DNA from 3 places in the Amorphus suaedae genome. Region 1 is predicted to be linked to each of the others. Evidence: riboswitches for the same ligand, from Rfam matches in the RefSeq annotation. Region 1 holds a riboswitch; each other region holds the start of a gene.
The links. A riboswitch is a leader RNA that binds a small molecule or an ion and turns the genes downstream of it on or off. The one in region 1 is predicted to bind cobalamin.
Positions count from the first base shown of each region.

Region 2: linked by a shared signal. The riboswitch ahead of bluB (5,6-dimethylbenzimidazole synthase) and the one ahead of cobU (bifunctional adenosylcobinamide kinase/adenosylcobinamide-phosphate guanylyltransferase) in region 1 are both predicted to bind cobalamin.
Region 3: linked by a shared signal. The riboswitch ahead of AB7M35_RS20905 (CbtB domain-containing protein) and the one ahead of cobU (bifunctional adenosylcobinamide kinase/adenosylcobinamide-phosphate guanylyltransferase) in region 1 are both predicted to bind cobalamin.

Region 1 covers NZ_JBRJIT010000001.1:178,361-183,656, forward strand. Annotated here, with positions in the region: gene AB7M35_RS00775 (feruloyl-CoA synthase) at 1-139, shown strand, start outside; gene AB7M35_RS00780 (enoyl-CoA hydratase-related protein) at 178-996, shown strand; gene AB7M35_RS00785 (excalibur calcium-binding domain-containing protein) at 1,261-1,560, opposite strand; gene AB7M35_RS00790 (hypothetical protein) at 1,674-1,937, opposite strand; tRNA gene AB7M35_RS00795 (tRNA-Asn) at 2,343-2,417, opposite strand; gene AB7M35_RS00800 (hypothetical protein) at 2,627-2,905, shown strand; cobalamin riboswitch at 2,958-3,193, shown strand; gene cobU (bifunctional adenosylcobinamide kinase/adenosylcobinamide-phosphate guanylyltransferase) at 3,366-3,914, shown strand; gene cobW (cobalamin biosynthesis protein CobW) at 3,911-4,942, shown strand; gene cobN (cobaltochelatase subunit CobN) at 4,942-5,296, shown strand, end outside.
Region 2 covers NZ_JBRJIT010000001.1:1,804,901-1,810,196, forward strand. Annotated here, with positions in the region: gene scpA (methylmalonyl-CoA mutase) at 1-224, shown strand, start outside; gene AB7M35_RS08170 (cytidine deaminase) at 233-715, shown strand; gene AB7M35_RS08175 (hypothetical protein) at 1,516-1,971, shown strand; cobalamin riboswitch at 2,066-2,305, shown strand; gene bluB (5,6-dimethylbenzimidazole synthase) at 2,348-3,043, shown strand; gene AB7M35_RS08185 (DUF3574 domain-containing protein) at 3,156-3,566, shown strand; gene AB7M35_RS08190 (DUF1131 family protein) at 3,662-4,213, shown strand; gene meaB (methylmalonyl Co-A mutase-associated GTPase MeaB) at 4,272-5,294, shown strand.
Region 3 covers NZ_JBRJIT010000002.1:1,540,808-1,546,103, reverse strand. Annotated here, with positions in the region: gene AB7M35_RS20915 (AraC family transcriptional regulator) at 1-787, shown strand, start outside; gene AB7M35_RS20910 (CbtA family protein) at 798-1,550, opposite strand; gene AB7M35_RS20905 (CbtB domain-containing protein) at 1,800-1,991, opposite strand; cobalamin riboswitch at 2,039-2,254, opposite strand; gene AB7M35_RS20900 (hypothetical protein) at 2,274-2,558, opposite strand; gene AB7M35_RS20895 (hypothetical protein) at 2,555-2,884, opposite strand; gene AB7M35_RS20890 (ferredoxin--NADP reductase) at 2,930-3,703, opposite strand; gene AB7M35_RS20885 (hypothetical protein) at 4,146-4,688, shown strand; gene AB7M35_RS20880 (DUF3604 domain-containing protein) at 4,970-5,296, shown strand, end outside.

The DNA.
Region 1 (5,296 bases):
GGAGCAAGGCGAGGTGTCCGACAAGGGCTCGCTCAATGCCCGCCGGATCGTGGAAAATCGCCCACAGGAGCTGGAGGCGCTCTTCGCAGCGGCTCCCGATCGACGGGTGCTGCTCGCCGGCAAGGTGCCGGCGGGATGAAGACGGGCGCGGGTCGTCCAAGTTTGGAGCGTAACCGAATGGACCAGGGCGATCTGGAGATCAGCGTCCGTGACGGAGTCGGCGTGGTTGCAATCGCCCGGCCGGAGACGAAGAACGCGCTGCGCCGTCGCACGTTCGAAGAACTGCGGGCGGCAATCGCCGGCTTCGTTGAGACCGACGACGTGCGGGCGATGGTGCTGACAGGGACGGAGGGGACGTTCTCCTCCGGCGCGGACCTGTCCGATCCCATGATGGGCAATCACCTCCCACCGGAGAAGAGGGGCGCTGCCTGTGCCGAGGTGCTCGACAGCCTCATGCATGCGCTGATCCGCGACATCCGCAATGCTCCTTTCCCCATTGTCACTGCGGTGAACGGGATCGCTGCCGGTGGTGGGGTGGGCCTTGCCCTTGCCGGCGACGTCACGATCGCGGCGCGCTCGGCAGGCTTCCTTCTGACGTTTACCTCCAAGCTCGGGCTGGTGCCCGACCTGGGCACGTCCTGGCAGCTCGCTCATCATCTCGGGCGCGCGCGGGCCCTCGGCGTGGCGCTGCTCGGCGAGCGGATTTCCGCCGAGAAAGCCGCAGGCCTTGGCATGATCTGGGATGTGGTCGCCGACGACGTCCTGCAGGCTACCGCCATGGAATTGGCCCTGCGGCTCGCCGCCGGCCCTCTCAGCGGTCAGGTCGCGACGCGCCGGCTGGTGGATCGCGCGTTCGTCAACGGCTTCGATGCCCAACTCGATGCAGAGCGTGATGCCCAGGCCGGTCTTGTCGGCGGCCCGGAGGTGGAAGAGGCCATGCGTGCCTTTGGAGAAAGGCGTACTCCAGACTTTACCGGTATCGGCAAACCGAAATGAGCGGGCAGCATGCCGGGCGGGGTTCAGAGCAACTCAGGACGGCTGGTCGATCGCGGATCGCTCGAGAGTGAGTGCTTTGGCCACTTGCTCGGCATTCTGACCGGGTCGATCTGAACCGAAATGGTCGCCGCAACGGGAAGCAGCCGCATCATCGCCGCCTTGTGGCAAACCGGGCATCTGGTGGCGTCGGGTCGGCATCGCTGGCTGGACGGCGAGGAGTTGCGAGCGCACCGCACTGGCTGAGGCATCACCCCGACCATCCGTTCAACAGCCGATCTCGGCCCGGATCGCGTCGACCTCCTTCTTGGAATGACAGATGTTTTCGCACGGGATGCCGTCGTTGTCGGCGTCGGCGCGTTTGTAGCCGTCGCACCACATCTGCACGGCTTCCCGGCAGCTCGAAACCGCCTTGCAACTGCGCTTCGCCGCGACCTGATCTGCCGCTGGCCCGCGGGCGCTTTCTGACGCGGGGGCAAACCCGGAGATGCCGGCAGCACTGACCTGCGGAACCGCAGCCGCGCCCAATGCCGTCACGCAGACGAAGGTAACGATCAGCCTGTGCATTCCCCCTCCCGGTTCACCCCATGTGAGGGAAGCGTCGGGAGCAATGCAAGCTCGCCGAGTGGTCGGCGAGCGCGATTGCAGTGAGCAGGCACAGGGGCTAGGCGCGCGGCGGTCTATCGCCAGCCGGCGCGACGCTTGCCCGGGCCGCGGCTCCAATCAAGGGTCGGGCCGTCCCGCTTCGCCAGTTCCCGTCCGCCCCGCATGGCCTGCCTGAACGGGCGGACCGCCTTGAGCGCCGCGCGCGGGCGCGTGACCGTCCGACCGTCCGCAAGGACGAGCGACGCATCACGCGCATCCAGCGCGGTGATCCGCCCCGTCCTCAGGCTGCCGTCGACGGCGACGCTCGCCACATCGCCGATCTTCTGACGTGCTTTCATGGCAGATCCTCCTTTTTGATCACCCGGCCTTTTCCGGCCGTTATGGCCGTTCGCTCGCCATGGGAGAGCGAGGCGGCCGCTCCTCGTCGCGGCGGCGGGACGCGGATCGTGACGGATAGACCCGCCAGAGAGGCTAAGGGGCACTTGAGCCACCACCTTTGTGGTGTGCGCCCGATGCGGGCTGCCTCATCCGCCGCAACGGTGGAAGTGACAACGCATTGCCTACCGGCCGGGTTCCGCTGGACGGTGAAAAAGTCTGGAGGAGCACGGCCGCCCGGACGGCACCCGATGCACAGACGACCAGCGGTCGCCAAGGCATCAGCCGCAGGTCGGTGTCATACGCGGTTCGGAGGGGAGGCGGACAGGCGGAGGTCTGAAGATCACTCGACGCCTAGAACGAAGAGGTGGCTCCCCGGGCCGGATTCGAACCAGCGACCGATCGGTTAACAGCCGATTGCTCTACCACTGAGCTACCGAGGAACAGGGCCACGTCTTTCGTTAGGAGGCTGGCTATATCAAGCCTTCCCGGCGTTGCCAAGCCCGCCCATCTACATGTTGGCGCTCCGGCTGTGGATGCAAGTCCGGCGCCCGGATTTCGGGCCCGCGAAAAGCCCCGTGGGCCGGGACGGCATGGGAATGAGCACGTCGGCGCATGCCGCCGCGTGGGTTTTGGAGAGAATGAGGGATCGATGGCAGAGATCAGGCTCGGGCGCAGACGCTTTCCCCTGCCGCGCTCGCGGCCGGTGCGCGTTGGGCTCGGCGTCGCGCTGATTCTCGGCGGCGTGCTCGGCTTCCTGCCGATCCTGGGGTTCTGGATGCTGCCGCTCGGGGTGATCGTGCTCTCCGTCGACAGCCCCGTCATGCGCCGCCTGCGGCGCCGCACCGAGGTGTGGTGGGGGCGGAAGCGGCCGTTCGCCGGCAGACCGAAGCCCGGACCCGGAGCCGAGCGCCCCGCGGCGGATCGCTGAGTACCGCCCAAGGCTGAACCGGCCGATCGGCGCTGCCCGATTGCATGGCCGCCGCATTTCTTGCATGGTCGGCGGGTGCTTCGGTGAGCGGACGGCCTGTCCGTCGGCTCTTCGGGAATGCGGTGAGCGGCGCCTGTCGGGCGCGCGAAGCCGCAGCTGCCCCCGCAACTGTAAGCGGCGAGCCCTTTCTCCTCGGCGGTCCCGACCGCCAGCCACTGGGAAACCGGGAAGGCGGAGGAGGGGTCGTGACCCGCGAGCCAGGAGACCGGCCGAGCGCGCACGACTTCATCCCGGGCCGTCGGGTGGACGGCTCATGGAGGCCCGCTATGTCTGATCCGGCGCTGTCCGGCCCCACTTTCCGTGCTCGACCCGGCCCCCGCGCCCCCTATGCGGGCGGTGCCCGTGCGTGCCGGCGCCTCGCCGCTTCCATGCCGCTGCGTCCCTGGCGCGCAGGCGGCCGATGAGCGCGACGGCCAAATCGGTGCTGGTGCTCGGCGGCGCACGCTCCGGCAAGAGCACCTACGCGGAATCCCTCGTCGAGGCTTCCGGCCGCACCCCCGTCTACGTCGCCACCGCCGGACCCGCGCGCGACGGCGAGATGGCCGACCGCATCGCGCACCATCGCGCCCGTCGCGGCGATCACTGGCGCACCGTCGACGCGCCGCTGGAGCTTGCGGAGGCGTTGCTCGAGGCCTCCGGGCCCGACACCGCGATCCTTCTCGATTGCGCCACGCTGTGGCTGTCGAACCTCCTGGAAGCCGGCACCGAACCAGATCGCGCGGTCGGCATCCTCGCCGAGACGCTTGCCCGCCTGCCGGGCCCCGTCGTCGTCGTCAGCAACGAGGTCGGCAGCGGCATCGTGCCGGCCAACGCGCTCGCGCGTGCCTTTCGCGACCACCACGGTCGCATGAACCAGCGCCTGGCCGCCGCCATGGACCATGTCGTCCTGGTGGTCGCCGGCCGCGCGCTCGTCCTTCCCAAATCCCCATCCCCGGAGATCGTGCTTTGACCCTCGCACCCCGCATCCCCGCCACCATCGTCACCGGCTTCCTCGGGGCGGGCAAGACGACCCTGATCCGCCGCCTGCTGGAACGCACCGACGGCAAGCGCATCGCCGTCATTGTCAACGAGTTCGGCGACCTCGGCTTCGACGGCGGCCTGGTCGCCGAGTGCGTCGATCCGGACTGCGCCGACGAGGACGTCATCGAGCTCACCAACGGCTGCATCTGCTGCACGGTGGCCGACGACTTCCTGCCCGCCATCGAGGCGCTGCTGGACCGGGCCGTGCCGCCGGACCACATCGTCATCGAGACCTCGGGGCTGGCGCTGCCGCAGCCGCTGGTCGGCGCGTTCGCCTGGCCGACCGTCAAGACCCGAGTCACCGTCGACGGCGTGGTGACGCTGGTCGATGCCCACGCGCTGTCGGAAGGCCGGCTCGCCTCCGATCTCGCTGCCGTCGAGGCGCGCCGACGGGCCGACCCGGCGCTCGATCACGAAAGCCCGATCGAGGAGCTGTTCGAGGACCAGCTCACCTGCGCCGATCTCGTGGTGCTCACCAAGACCGACCTCGTCGACGCGGCGTCGCTCGCGGCCGTGCGAGACCAGGTCTCCGGCCGCATCCGCGCCGGCGTGCAGACCGTCGAGGGTCGCGCCGGCGACGTTCCGGTCGACGTGCTGTTCGGCATCGTCGCCGCCGCCGAGGAGGACGTCGCCGCGCGCGCCGGCCATCATGGGGTCGATCACGACCACGAGCACGACGATTTCGATTCCTTCGTGGTCATGCCGCCCGCCTTCGCCGACGTCGACGGCGCCCGCGCCTGGGTGGAGGCGATCGTCGGCCGCGACGATGTGCTGCGCGTGAAGGGGCGGCTCGCCGTTGCCGGCCGTCCGGCGCCGCTGGTGGTCCAGGCCGTCGGGCCCCGCGTCGAGACCTGGTTCGGCCGTCCGGGCGAGGCGGCCGGCGGGGTCGTGGTGATCGGCGCGCACGACATGGATCGGAGCGCGGTCGAAGGGCTGATGGCGCCCGCGTCGGCCTGATGCATCTTCTCGCGGCCCGCTCCTCCGGTATCGAAAGCGCCGACGAGGCGGTCGATCTCGACCTGACGCCGGCCGAGATCGTCATCCTGTCGGCTGCCGATTCCGAGCTGTCGGCGTTCGCCGAAGCCGCCGAGGCGCTGCCCGACGACTTTCCGAGCCTGCGGCTGGCCAGCCTTGTCACGTTGGCCCACCCGCTGTCGGTGGACCTGGCGCTGGAGAAGACCTTCCGGCACGCGAAGCTCGTCATCGTGCGGCTGCTCGGTGGCACCGCCTACTGGCCCCACGGCGTCGACGCCCTGGAAACGCTCGCCCGCCAGCGCGGCGTGCAGCTGGCGATCGTGCCGGGCGAGGCGC
Region 2 (5,296 bases), 1.6 Mb from region 1:
TGTCGCTGGTGCCCTCGCTGAAAGCCGCACTTGCCGACGAGGGGCGCGAGGACATCCTCATCGTCGTCGGCGGGGTCATCCCGCCCCAGGACTACGCGGCCCTCTACCGCGACGGCGCCACCGCGATCTTCCCGCCCGGCACCGTGATCGCCGATGCCGCGGTGGACCTCATCGCCAAGCTCAACGAAAAGCTCGGCTACGCGCCCCGCCAGGCGGCCGAGTGAGCCCGCCGGTGACCGCCCCGGACGCCGATGAGGGCGGCCGGCCGCTGGCCGAGCTTTCGGCCGAGGACCAGTCCCTCTGCCGCGCCGCCTACGCGGCCACCGCCAACGCCCACGCCCCCTATTCCCGCTTCGCGGTTGGCGCCGCCGTGCGCGCCGCGTCCGGCGCCGTCTACCAGGGGTCGAACCTCGAGAACGCCTCCTACGGGCTGGCGATCTGCGCCGAAGCGGCCGCGCTGGTGGCCGCCAACAACGCCGGCGACCGCGTCGTCACCGCCATCGCCGTCACCGGCCACCTGAAGAGCGCGGGGAGCACCGCCTCGGCCATCGTCACCCCGTGCGGCCGGTGCCGGCAGATGATCGCCGAGTTCGCCGGCCTCGCCAACGCCGACATTCCGGTGCTGTGCTGCGCCGGCGACCTGTCGCGGGTGCTCGCCACCTCCATCGACGCCCTGCTGCCGCACGCCTTCGGGCGGGCGTCGCTGCCCGGCTGAGCGTCACACAAATCAAGACAAGAGGTCATTTGCCCAACACCACCGAAGGGTGCAGGATATTAGCCTTCGGATAGGAGAAAGCGATGCGCCGCACCATAGTCGTCACCATAGTTTCACTCATCGCCATCACGAATGCTTTTGCGCAGTCCTCACCTTATCTGCGCTCTCAAGATGGTCGATACCTTGGTAACTTAAATAACAATCGCTACGATCCAAACTCTGTCGCCAACCCATATGGTCGTTACGGAAGTCCCTATAGCCCAGACTCAATTAATAACCCCTACGGTCGTTACGGAAGTCCGTACTCGAATGAGTCAGCGAACAACCCGTATGCTACGCAGTCTCCGAGGATCTATTCACCCTGCTATGGTATAAATTGCAACCAGTGACTTTAGATTTATCTTTTACAAAAGCATGCGGCTAGGATTTCCAAACTTAGTATTTTTGTAGTGTATCTCTGAGATTTTGCAGAATAAGCGCTCTGCTAACGTCCGTCTCGCGCCGGGAAAGCGAGCATGCGTTGTGATCCCCACGGCGTGGCTTACGCGGCTCCGCCGACTTGTCGCGAGTGCGCGCAAACATGATCGACGCCCTGCTTCCGGATAGGCAAGCCTGGCGACAGGCTCGAGCCGTTTCCTTGCCGCATCCGCTGATGCCTGGCCGGGGAAAACCAAATGCGCGCCTTCACACCGAGCTGCCGCTCCGCTCGCCTCGCTCTCATGGCCGTGGGGCTGGTCGGTCTGATCGGCGCGCCAACGGCATCGGCCGGTTCTCTGGCGGGTCATGCGGGAGCCGCGGCGATGGCGGATGCGCCGCACGCCCGTACCATCCAGCGCGTGGACGATCGGGGCTGGAGCCGGTCGCCGTCCCGCGCCGGGCCGGACGGTGGCTACGGCGCGCCTTCGGGCGGACAGCAGCCTTTCAACGCTCCGCCAGCGAACTGGCAGGCCGACCGCTACAGCCCGTCGATGTACGACAAGCGGGACGCGGCGGACTGGGGCGCGGCCGCCGCGGCCGGCGCGGTCGGGCTGGACGCGATCGGCGATTGGGCCTGGCGGAATTCCGGACCGCCGCCCGGCTACGGCGTTCCCTATGGGACGGCGCCGGCCTCCACCCAGCCGGATCCGGACGAGATCGGCCCGCGCGAGGCCCGTCCCGATCCGGGCTCCGATTCGATCGGGCCGCCCTCCCCGACCCGGACCCGGGCGAGCGGCTGCTACACGCTCGGCGTCAATCTCGTCTGCCCGAACGACTGATGCCCCGACCTCTCCCGACAGGGAAGAACCCGACACGCCCCCGTCGGAATGATCGCCCCTGACACCGCGGCCCTTGCTCCGGCGGCCCCGTTTCGCCAGACTTGGCCCGTTCGGTGCCCGCCTCGCGCGGGAGAATCGGAAATGCGGTGCAAATCCGTAGCGTGCCCGACGCTGTAACGGGGACCTGTCCGGCAGACTGCCACTGGCCAACCAATCGACGAGCAATTCCCTTTCGTTCAGATCGCTTGATCCGAACGGGAACTGCTCTGGGCCGGGAAGGCGCCGGACGGGGATGAACCGGAGCCAGAAGACCGGCCGAACGCGATGGCCCTTCCGCCTGGATCGCGGCGGGGCGTTGCCGTCGCGAGGCCGACCCATGCCGCATTCCGCCGTCCCCGACCCGTCCGCCGACCTTCTCGTGCCCGCCGGCGCGTTCGATCCGGCCGAGCGTGCCGCCGTCTACCGGGCGATCCGCAGCCGGCGCGACGTGCGCGACGAGTTCCGCGCCGATCCCGTGCCCGACGACGTGCTCCGGCGGATCCTGGAGGCCGCCCACGCGGCGCCGTCCGTCGGGCTGTCGCAGCCGTGGACCTTCCTGCTCGTCCGCGACCCGGAAGTGCGGGCCGAGATCCACGCCGCGTTCCTCGCCGCCAACGCCGAGGCCGCCGCCATGTTCGTGGGGGAGCGGGCGGAGCGCTACCGGGCGCTGAAGCTCGAAGGCATCCGCAAGGCGCCCCTCAACATCTGCGTCACCTGCGACCGCCGCCGCGGCGGGCCGGTGGTGCTTGGCCGCACCCACCAGACCGACACCGACCTCTACTCGACCGTCTGCGCGGTGCAGAATCTGTGGCTCGCCGCCCGCGCCGAAGGGGTCGGCGTCGGCTGGGTGTCGATCTTCCGCGAGGCCGACGTGCGCGCCATCCTCGGCATCCCGTCCGAGGTCGCGATCGTCGCCTATCTCTGCGTCGGCTTCGTCGACCGGCTGTTCGACCGTCCGGAGCTGGAGGCGCGGCGCTGGGCATCGCGCCTGCCGCTCGACGCCGTCGTCCGCCACGACCGCTGGAGCGCGTGACGGCCGGCGATCACGGGGCCGTGCGCCGCGCCGCCGACGGGGGAATGCTCAAACACGTGAAAGAATGCTATTTCCGGCGGACAGAAAAACACATCGCCAACGGAGGGTTCCCATGCCGCGCTTCATCGTTGCAGTCGTCCTTGCCGCGTTCCTCGCCGCGTCTCCCCTCATGGGCCGCGACGCATCGGCGCAATCCGACACCGCCATGGTCCAGTCGACGATCTACTTCGGCATGGAAAGTCCCGACGGCGGCGTCAGCGAGCAGGAGTGGTCGACATTCCTCGCCGACGAGGTCACCCCGCGCTTTCCCGACGGGCTGACGGTCCTGTCCGCCTACGGCCAGGGGACCTCCACCAAAGCCTCGGGCGTCCTCACCGAAACGACGAAGATGCTCGTCATCGTCCATCCCGACACGGCCGAGGCGACCGGCAAACTCGGCGAACTGAAGTCGATCTACAAGGAACGCTTCCACCAGACAGGCGTCTTCCATACGCGCCAGCCCGTCGAGGTCGTCGCGGATTGACCGTTCGTTCACTCTGTTGGCGCCCTATGGGCCCCGCCGGCCGGACCCGACGTCCGGCCGCTCCGTTTTCTCACCCTGTAACCAGGAAAGACACCATGCGTTTCGCGTTGATTGCCGCGCTCGCCCTGTCGCTGGCCGGCTGCGTTTCCAGCGGCGACGAGGCCACCTACCCGACCGAGACCTACCTCAGCATCACCAGCAGCGGCGCCGGCCCGGTCAACGGCTCGACCCGCTATTCGGAGTCCGCGCTGAAGGAAGCGCTTCCGTGGGGCGAGGTCCGCACCGTCCAGACGGCCCAGGAGAACAGCACCTCGTGGACGCTCGCGGTGTTCCGCGACGGCATCCAGGTGATCCAGGTCTTCAAGGGATCGAACGGCATGGTCGGCGAGGTCCACGGCGTCACCCAGCACTTGACCGGTCCGCGCGGCGAACGCATCGGCATGTCGATGGCCCAGGCCGGCGTCAGCCGCTCCTCCTGCCGCGTCGGCCGCAACCTGTGGCGCGGCATGGCGGTATGCCCGTCGCGCGGCGCCAGCGACGTGACGCTGGTGTTCGCGATCCCCGGCTACCGCGGACCGTTCGACGAACTGCCGAGCGCCAGCGACCTCAAGGATGCCGAGCTTCAGCGCATCATCTGGAAGTCCTGACCGGCCGTCCCTCCCGGGTGTCGCGGCCGCGGCGAATCTGGGGCAAAGTTCGAGCCCCATGACGAGCGATCGCGACACCCCCTCCCCGACTGGACCCGATCCGGAGCTCGACCGTCTCCTGGACGGCATCCGCTCCGGCAAGCGGGCGGCGCTCGCCCGCGCCATCACGACGGTGGAATCGAAGAAGATCGACCACCGCAGGCGCGCCCGCGGCCTCCTGCAGGCGCTGCTGCCCGACACCGGCGGCGGCGTCCGCCTCGGCATCACAGGGGTGCCCGGCGTCGGAAAGTCCACCACCATCGACGCGCTGGGCACCATGCTGACCAAGGCCGGCCACCGCGTCGCGGTGCTGGCGGTCGACCCCTCCTCCACCCGCACCGGCGGCTCGATCCTCGGCGACAAGACGCGGATGGAGCGCCTCGCCGTCGATCCGAACGCCTTCATCCGACCCTCCCCCTCGGCCGGCACGCTCGGCGGCGTCGCCGCGCGCACCCGCGAGACGATGCTCTTGTGCGAGGCGGCCGGCTACGACGTGGTGCTGGTGGAAACCGTCGGCATCGGCCAGTCGGAGACGGCGGTGGCGGAAATGGTCGACACCTTCCTCGTCCTCGGCCTGCCCGGCGCCGGCGACGAGCTGCAGGGCATCAAGAAGGGCGTCATCGAGATCGCCGACGTCATCGCCGTCAACAAGGCGGACGGCGACAACGCGCCCCGGGCCATGCAGGCGGCGGCGGAATACCGCAGCGCGCTGCAGATCCTGACCGCCTCCGACGCCGCCTGGCGGCCGCCGGTCATCACCGTCTCCGGCCTCACCGGCGACGGCCTGGAGCGGTTGTGGCAGGAGGTGCTGAACCACCGCGCCAGCGGCGAGAAGACCGGCAGCTTCGACGCCAAGCGCCAGCGCCAGCAGGTCGCCTGGATGTGGACGATGATCCGCGAACAGATGATGGCCGCCATCCACATGCGCCCGGACGTCCGCTCTCGGGTGCGCGAGCTGGAGAGCTCGGTGGGCGACGGCGAGGTCGCCGCAACCGTGGCGGCCGACGAGATCGCCCGGATGATGGGCTTGGGCGAGATCTAGCT
Region 3 (5,296 bases), on a different contig from region 1:
CATGCTGCAGTGGACGCTGGAGGGGGCAGCGACCTACCGGCAGGAGGGCCTCGAACAGACGGTGCGCGCCGGCGGCCTGTTCGTCGTCAACCCCGACCGCCGCACCGAGAAGACGTGGGACGCTTCCTGCACCCAGCTGATCGTGCGGCTGGACCGCTCGCTGCTGGACACCGCGGTCGCCGGATGGCGCGCGGAGGAGACCGGCCGGATGCCGGAGGCCGATCGGACGGCGCTCGAACCGGTGCTGTTCGCGCCGTCACCCACCGTCGAGGAGGCCCGCACCGCGAGCCTGTTCGCCTTCCTGAGGGCGCTCGCCGGCGATGCCCGCGCGGGCGACGTCGGCTGGGCCCATCCGCGGCTGGCGGAACGGGCCGGCGCGGTCCTCGCCGACCTGATGCTGACGGCGCTCGACCATTCGGCCGGCGGGTGGCTGATCCATGCCGGATCGGCCCGGCCGCAGGCGCTGTCGCGGGCGGAGGAGTTCATCAAGGTGCACGCCCGCGAGCCGCTGCGCCTCGACGACATCGCCGAGGCGGCCGGGGTCAGGCCGCGCACCCTGCACAAGGCGTTCCAGCACCATCTGGGGCTGACGCCGATCGCCTATGTGCGACAGGTGCGGCTGGATCTCGCCCGACGTGACCTGATGGAGGCGGCCCGCAGCGGCCGCACGGTGACCGACGTCGCCACCGACTGCGGCTTCGACCACCTGAGCAAGTTCGCGGGAAGCTACAAGGCGCGCTACGGCGAGAGCCCGTCCGAGACCGTGCGCCGGTTCCGGACGGGCTGAGACCCGGAGGTCAGGCGTGCGCGATGCCGTCCGCCGTCTCGCCGGCGGCGAAGCGGTGGAAGAGCGCCCCGACCAGCCCGCCGAGCAGCGACCAGGACAACAGCGTCGTCATCAGCGCCGCCACCACGAAGCGGTGCTCCAGCGCCTCCGGCACGGCGGTCTCCATCTCGGCGAGCATCGGCGCACCGATCAGGTGGGGGACGGCGAAGAGGACCACGGCCGCGGCGGCGGCCAGCGGCGAGCGGACGAAGGCGATCAGGCCGAGGCTGACGGCGGTTGCCACCACCGTGCCGATCCACCACGCCTGGCGCGCGCCGAGCTCGGCCGCCGGCATGCCGGGAAGCTCGGGCGGAAGCCCCAGCGCCGGCGCCCAGGAGAAGATCACGAAGCCGGCGAGCCCCCAGAGGAAGCCTTCGCGCCAGGTGATCGCGCGCCGCGACAACACCAGCCCCGCCGTTAGCAGCAGGCCGAAGCCGACCTGGGTTATGACGTTGAAGAGCGTCGTATAGGCGGTGCGCTCGAGCCCGTCGGCCGGCGCCCAGAAGGCCGGCTCGTGGTGGGCGGCCGCCTCGGTCTCGGCGGGCGCGGCGCCATGGTCGCTGCCGGCGGCGCCGTGGTCGTGTGCGGCTTCCCCGCCGTTCTCGTAGACCTCGGCGGCGAGGATCAGCGGCACGGTTCCGAAGTGCTGGACGACGGTCACCGCGAGGCCGACCAGAAGGCCCGCGAGGACGGCGGTGAAGACGATGGGACGGAAAATGGACATGAACGGCTCCCTGTGGCCGCCTTGCGCGCCGAACGCACCCTGACCGTCTCCACCCCGGATCATCCGAGCGCGGAAACAGGCTCAAGCTGCTCGCCCGGGACCCGTTTTCGCACGACCGGGCGTCATCGCCCGACCGGGAAGGCCTCCGGAGCGTCCGGCCGCACGGCCGACATCATGACATGAGAGACGCCGGTCCGCACGGGGCGTCCGGACGTCAGGAAAATCTCAGACCCGGTCGGTGACCGGATGTCAGTGACAGGGGAAAGCGTTCGAATGCCGCATGTCGTGGGCGGCGTTGTGCACGGCGGGCAGCTGGGTGAACCCGGCCACGCCGATGACGAACACGCCGAGGAGCATCGCCGACAGCGCCTGGACGACGGCACTGGACGAGCGGGAGACGCGGATGGAAGAGGAAGAGGCGGAAGCTGAAGTCGGGGACATATTGACCCTCCCGGTCAAGCATGAGCAAGGACGGGCCGGACGGACGTCCGGCCAGTGTCGCGCTTGGCAGGTCTCCTGGCTTGCGGGTCACCATCTCCGTTCAGCCTTCCCGGCCAATGGCCAGTGGCAGAAACGAACGGACACTCACCGCTCACAGTTGCGGGGGCAGCCACGGTCTCGGCCCCTTTTGGGTCGTCCTCACCGTGTTCCCTTTTCATCCCGGGGACTCTCGTCCCGCGAGAACCAACGCACCAACGAGATAAGCCGGTGCGCCGCAGCATGTCAATCGGAGCGGGGGTAAACGGCGCGTCTGAGATCGCGGCTGGTGAGGTGAAACCGGGCGTCGGAAGGCAGGCCTGCCCTGGCGATCTTCGCCTCGGCGGCAGCCCGGAAAAGACCGTGGTTGGCGGCAAAGAAGGCCATGCAGGATTCGGCTGTGGCGGGGCCGTCGAGCAGCGCGCGGAAGGCGAGTCGGTGCACGAGGGCGGCCCCTGCCCCGACCGCGAATTCCAGCGCGTCGAGGTCCGTGCGCCAGACGGCGGCGCGGTCCCCGCCGGTCTCCGTCACCGGTCGCAGCGATAGAGGCGGATGTCCGGATCCCCCTTCCAGGAGAAGTACACCTTGCCGCCGGCCGTCTTGCCGAACAGCGTCGCGCTTCCCGCCGCATCACCCTCGTCGGTGCACTGGATGCCTTCGACCCGGAACATCCCGTCGGCGCGGGAGCGGATCTCCTTGACCTTGCACTCGAAGGGACCGATCGCCACCCGCGACTTGGAGATCTCGGCGTCCATCCCCTGGCAGCTCGGCCCGGTGGAAAAGTGGCCGAGGAATTCCTGGGCGTGCGCCGGCACGGCGAAGAGGAGCAGCGTAAGCACGGACAGGCGGGCGATCATGGGCGAGGCACCTCGTGGCTGGCGGGGTGCCGACGGACGGGCCCGCTATTTTTCAACAAAGGCCTTTTCGATGACGAAATGGCCGGGGTTGGCGTTCGACCCCTCGTCGAAGCCGCGCCCCTCCAGGAGCTTTCCGCAGTCTGCCAGCATGCCGGGGCTGCCGCACAGCATCACCCGGTCGGCCTCCGGCGACAACGGCTCCAGCCCGAGGTCGGACGTGAGCTTGCCGGTCTCGACCAGCTCGGTGATGCGGCCGCGGTGCTTGAAGGGTTCGCGCGTCACGGTGGGATAGTAGAGCAGCTTGTCGCGCACGACGTCCCCCAGATAGGGGCTCTCGAGCAGTTCGGAAACGATCTTCTCGCCGTAGCCGAGTTCGCGCACCTGGCGGCAGCCGTGGACCAGCACGACCTTGTCGAAGCGCTCGTAGGCCTCCGGATCCTTGATGACCGACAGGAACGGCGCCAGGCCGGTGCCGGTGCCGAAGAGGTAGAGCGTGCGGCCGGGCAGCAGCGCGTGCTGGACCAGCGTGCCGGTGGCCTTCTCGCCGACCAGGATCGGGTCGCCCACGGCGATGTTCTTCAGCCGCGAGGTCAGCGGGCCGTTCGGCACCTTGATGGAGAAGAAGGACAGCTCCTCCTCGTAGTTGGCGCTCGCCATGGAATAGGCGCGCAGCAGCGGCTTGCCGTCCACCTTCATGCCGATCATCGTGAACTGGCCGTTCTCGAAGCGGAAGGTCGGGCTGCGGGTGGTGGTGAAGGAGAACAGCGAATCCGTCCAATGGGTGACGGAGAGGACGCGTTCTTCGTTGATGGCCGCCATCAATCTGTCCTTCTGGTCGCGCGGGCCGCTCGCCCGCTGTGGCCGTCCGCCGCCCTGCCCGGGCTGTGCGGTGCTCTGGCCGTCATGTCGTGGCCCGCGCGCGGGTCCCGGGACCCGCGCAGGCGTGGTGCGCTTGTAGACCGTGCTGCCCGCGCCTGAAAAGGTAAGTCATGCTTCCGCACGGGGTGGTCAAGGGCAAGTTTTACTCAATGCCCGTCCGGCAACCTGGGCGCAAGAGGGCTCGGATGTCCTTGCGCCATCTCAAGTCCCTCGCCGAAAGGCGCCGCGAGACGCGCCGGACCGTCGATATCGGGCCGCGTCTTACCCCGGTCACGATCTCCGGCTTGAAGGGCTGCCGTCCCGCCACGGCATACGGCGGGGCGCCCCTGATCCGGGCCGGCGCCCTGCCGCCCCGGCACCCGCAAGCGACAAAGGATCCTTCATGCGCGCTCCCGGCCTCGGCCTTCTCACCCTGCTCGTTCTCGCCGGCCCTGCCCTCGCCCTCGAACTGCCGGCGCAGGATCGGGCGGCGCTGGAGACGCGCGTCGAGACCTTCGACACGGCGATCCGCGCCAACGACACCGACCAGATCGTCGACGTCGTGCCGCCGAAGGTGCTGGCATTCATCGCCGACAAGGCCGGCGTGCCGCTCGACAAGCTGAAGGAAGGGCTCGCCACCCAGATCGAGCAGGCGATGGCCGACGTCACCATCGTCTCGTTCGGCATGGACCTGGACACGGCCGAGGTCGGCGAGAGCGCCACCGGGCGCACCTATCTTCTGGTGCCGACGCATACGGTGATGCAGGCAGAAACCGTCGGCAAGGTCGAGACGAAGACCCACACGCTGGCCTTCGCCGATGGCGGGAAATGGTACCTCGTGCGTCTCGACAACGAACAGCAGAAGGCGATCCTGAAGGAAGCCTACCCCGAGTTCGCCGACATCACCTTCCCCGAAGGGACGATCGAGATCGTCGAAAAGAAGTAGTCCGCCGCTCCCCCTGCGCGCCCGGGCCCCCTTCCGGGCATGCCTCCCCGGACCGGCCGTTCGCAACCCTGCACCTGCGGTCGCAAGGGCGCCCAAACCGCGTGCCGAGCGCGGGATGCCCGCGCACCGCGTCAGCCGGTCCCCGATGGGCAGCGCCGTGCGAATGGAATCGCCCTAAATCACGAATGTGCTAAAATGCAACGATAGATAGGCCCTCCCAGCCGAAAGACGCGTGCCGAAGTCAGACATCGAAGCTCTCTTGTGACGCGGGAGACTTGCACATGCCACGGCGCTCCATTTTCCTCGTTCTCGCCTCCACCTTCGTCGCGTGCCCGGCGCTCGCCCAGGACGCGGTGACCACCGACGCCGGCACGATCGAGGCGTCCCAGGTCGAGCGCTTCTTCAAGCAGCCGGGCTATTCCCCCTACGCGGGGCGCGACTTCCCGACCCGCCCGCTGTGGGGAGAGCAACATCTGCACACCTCGTGGTCGCCGGATGCCTTCGCTGGCGGTACACGCGTCGGCCCGGACGAGGCGCTGCGCTACGCCAAGGGGGAGGAGATCACCTCGAACACCGGCCAGCGGGTCAAGCTTTCGCGCCCCTACGAC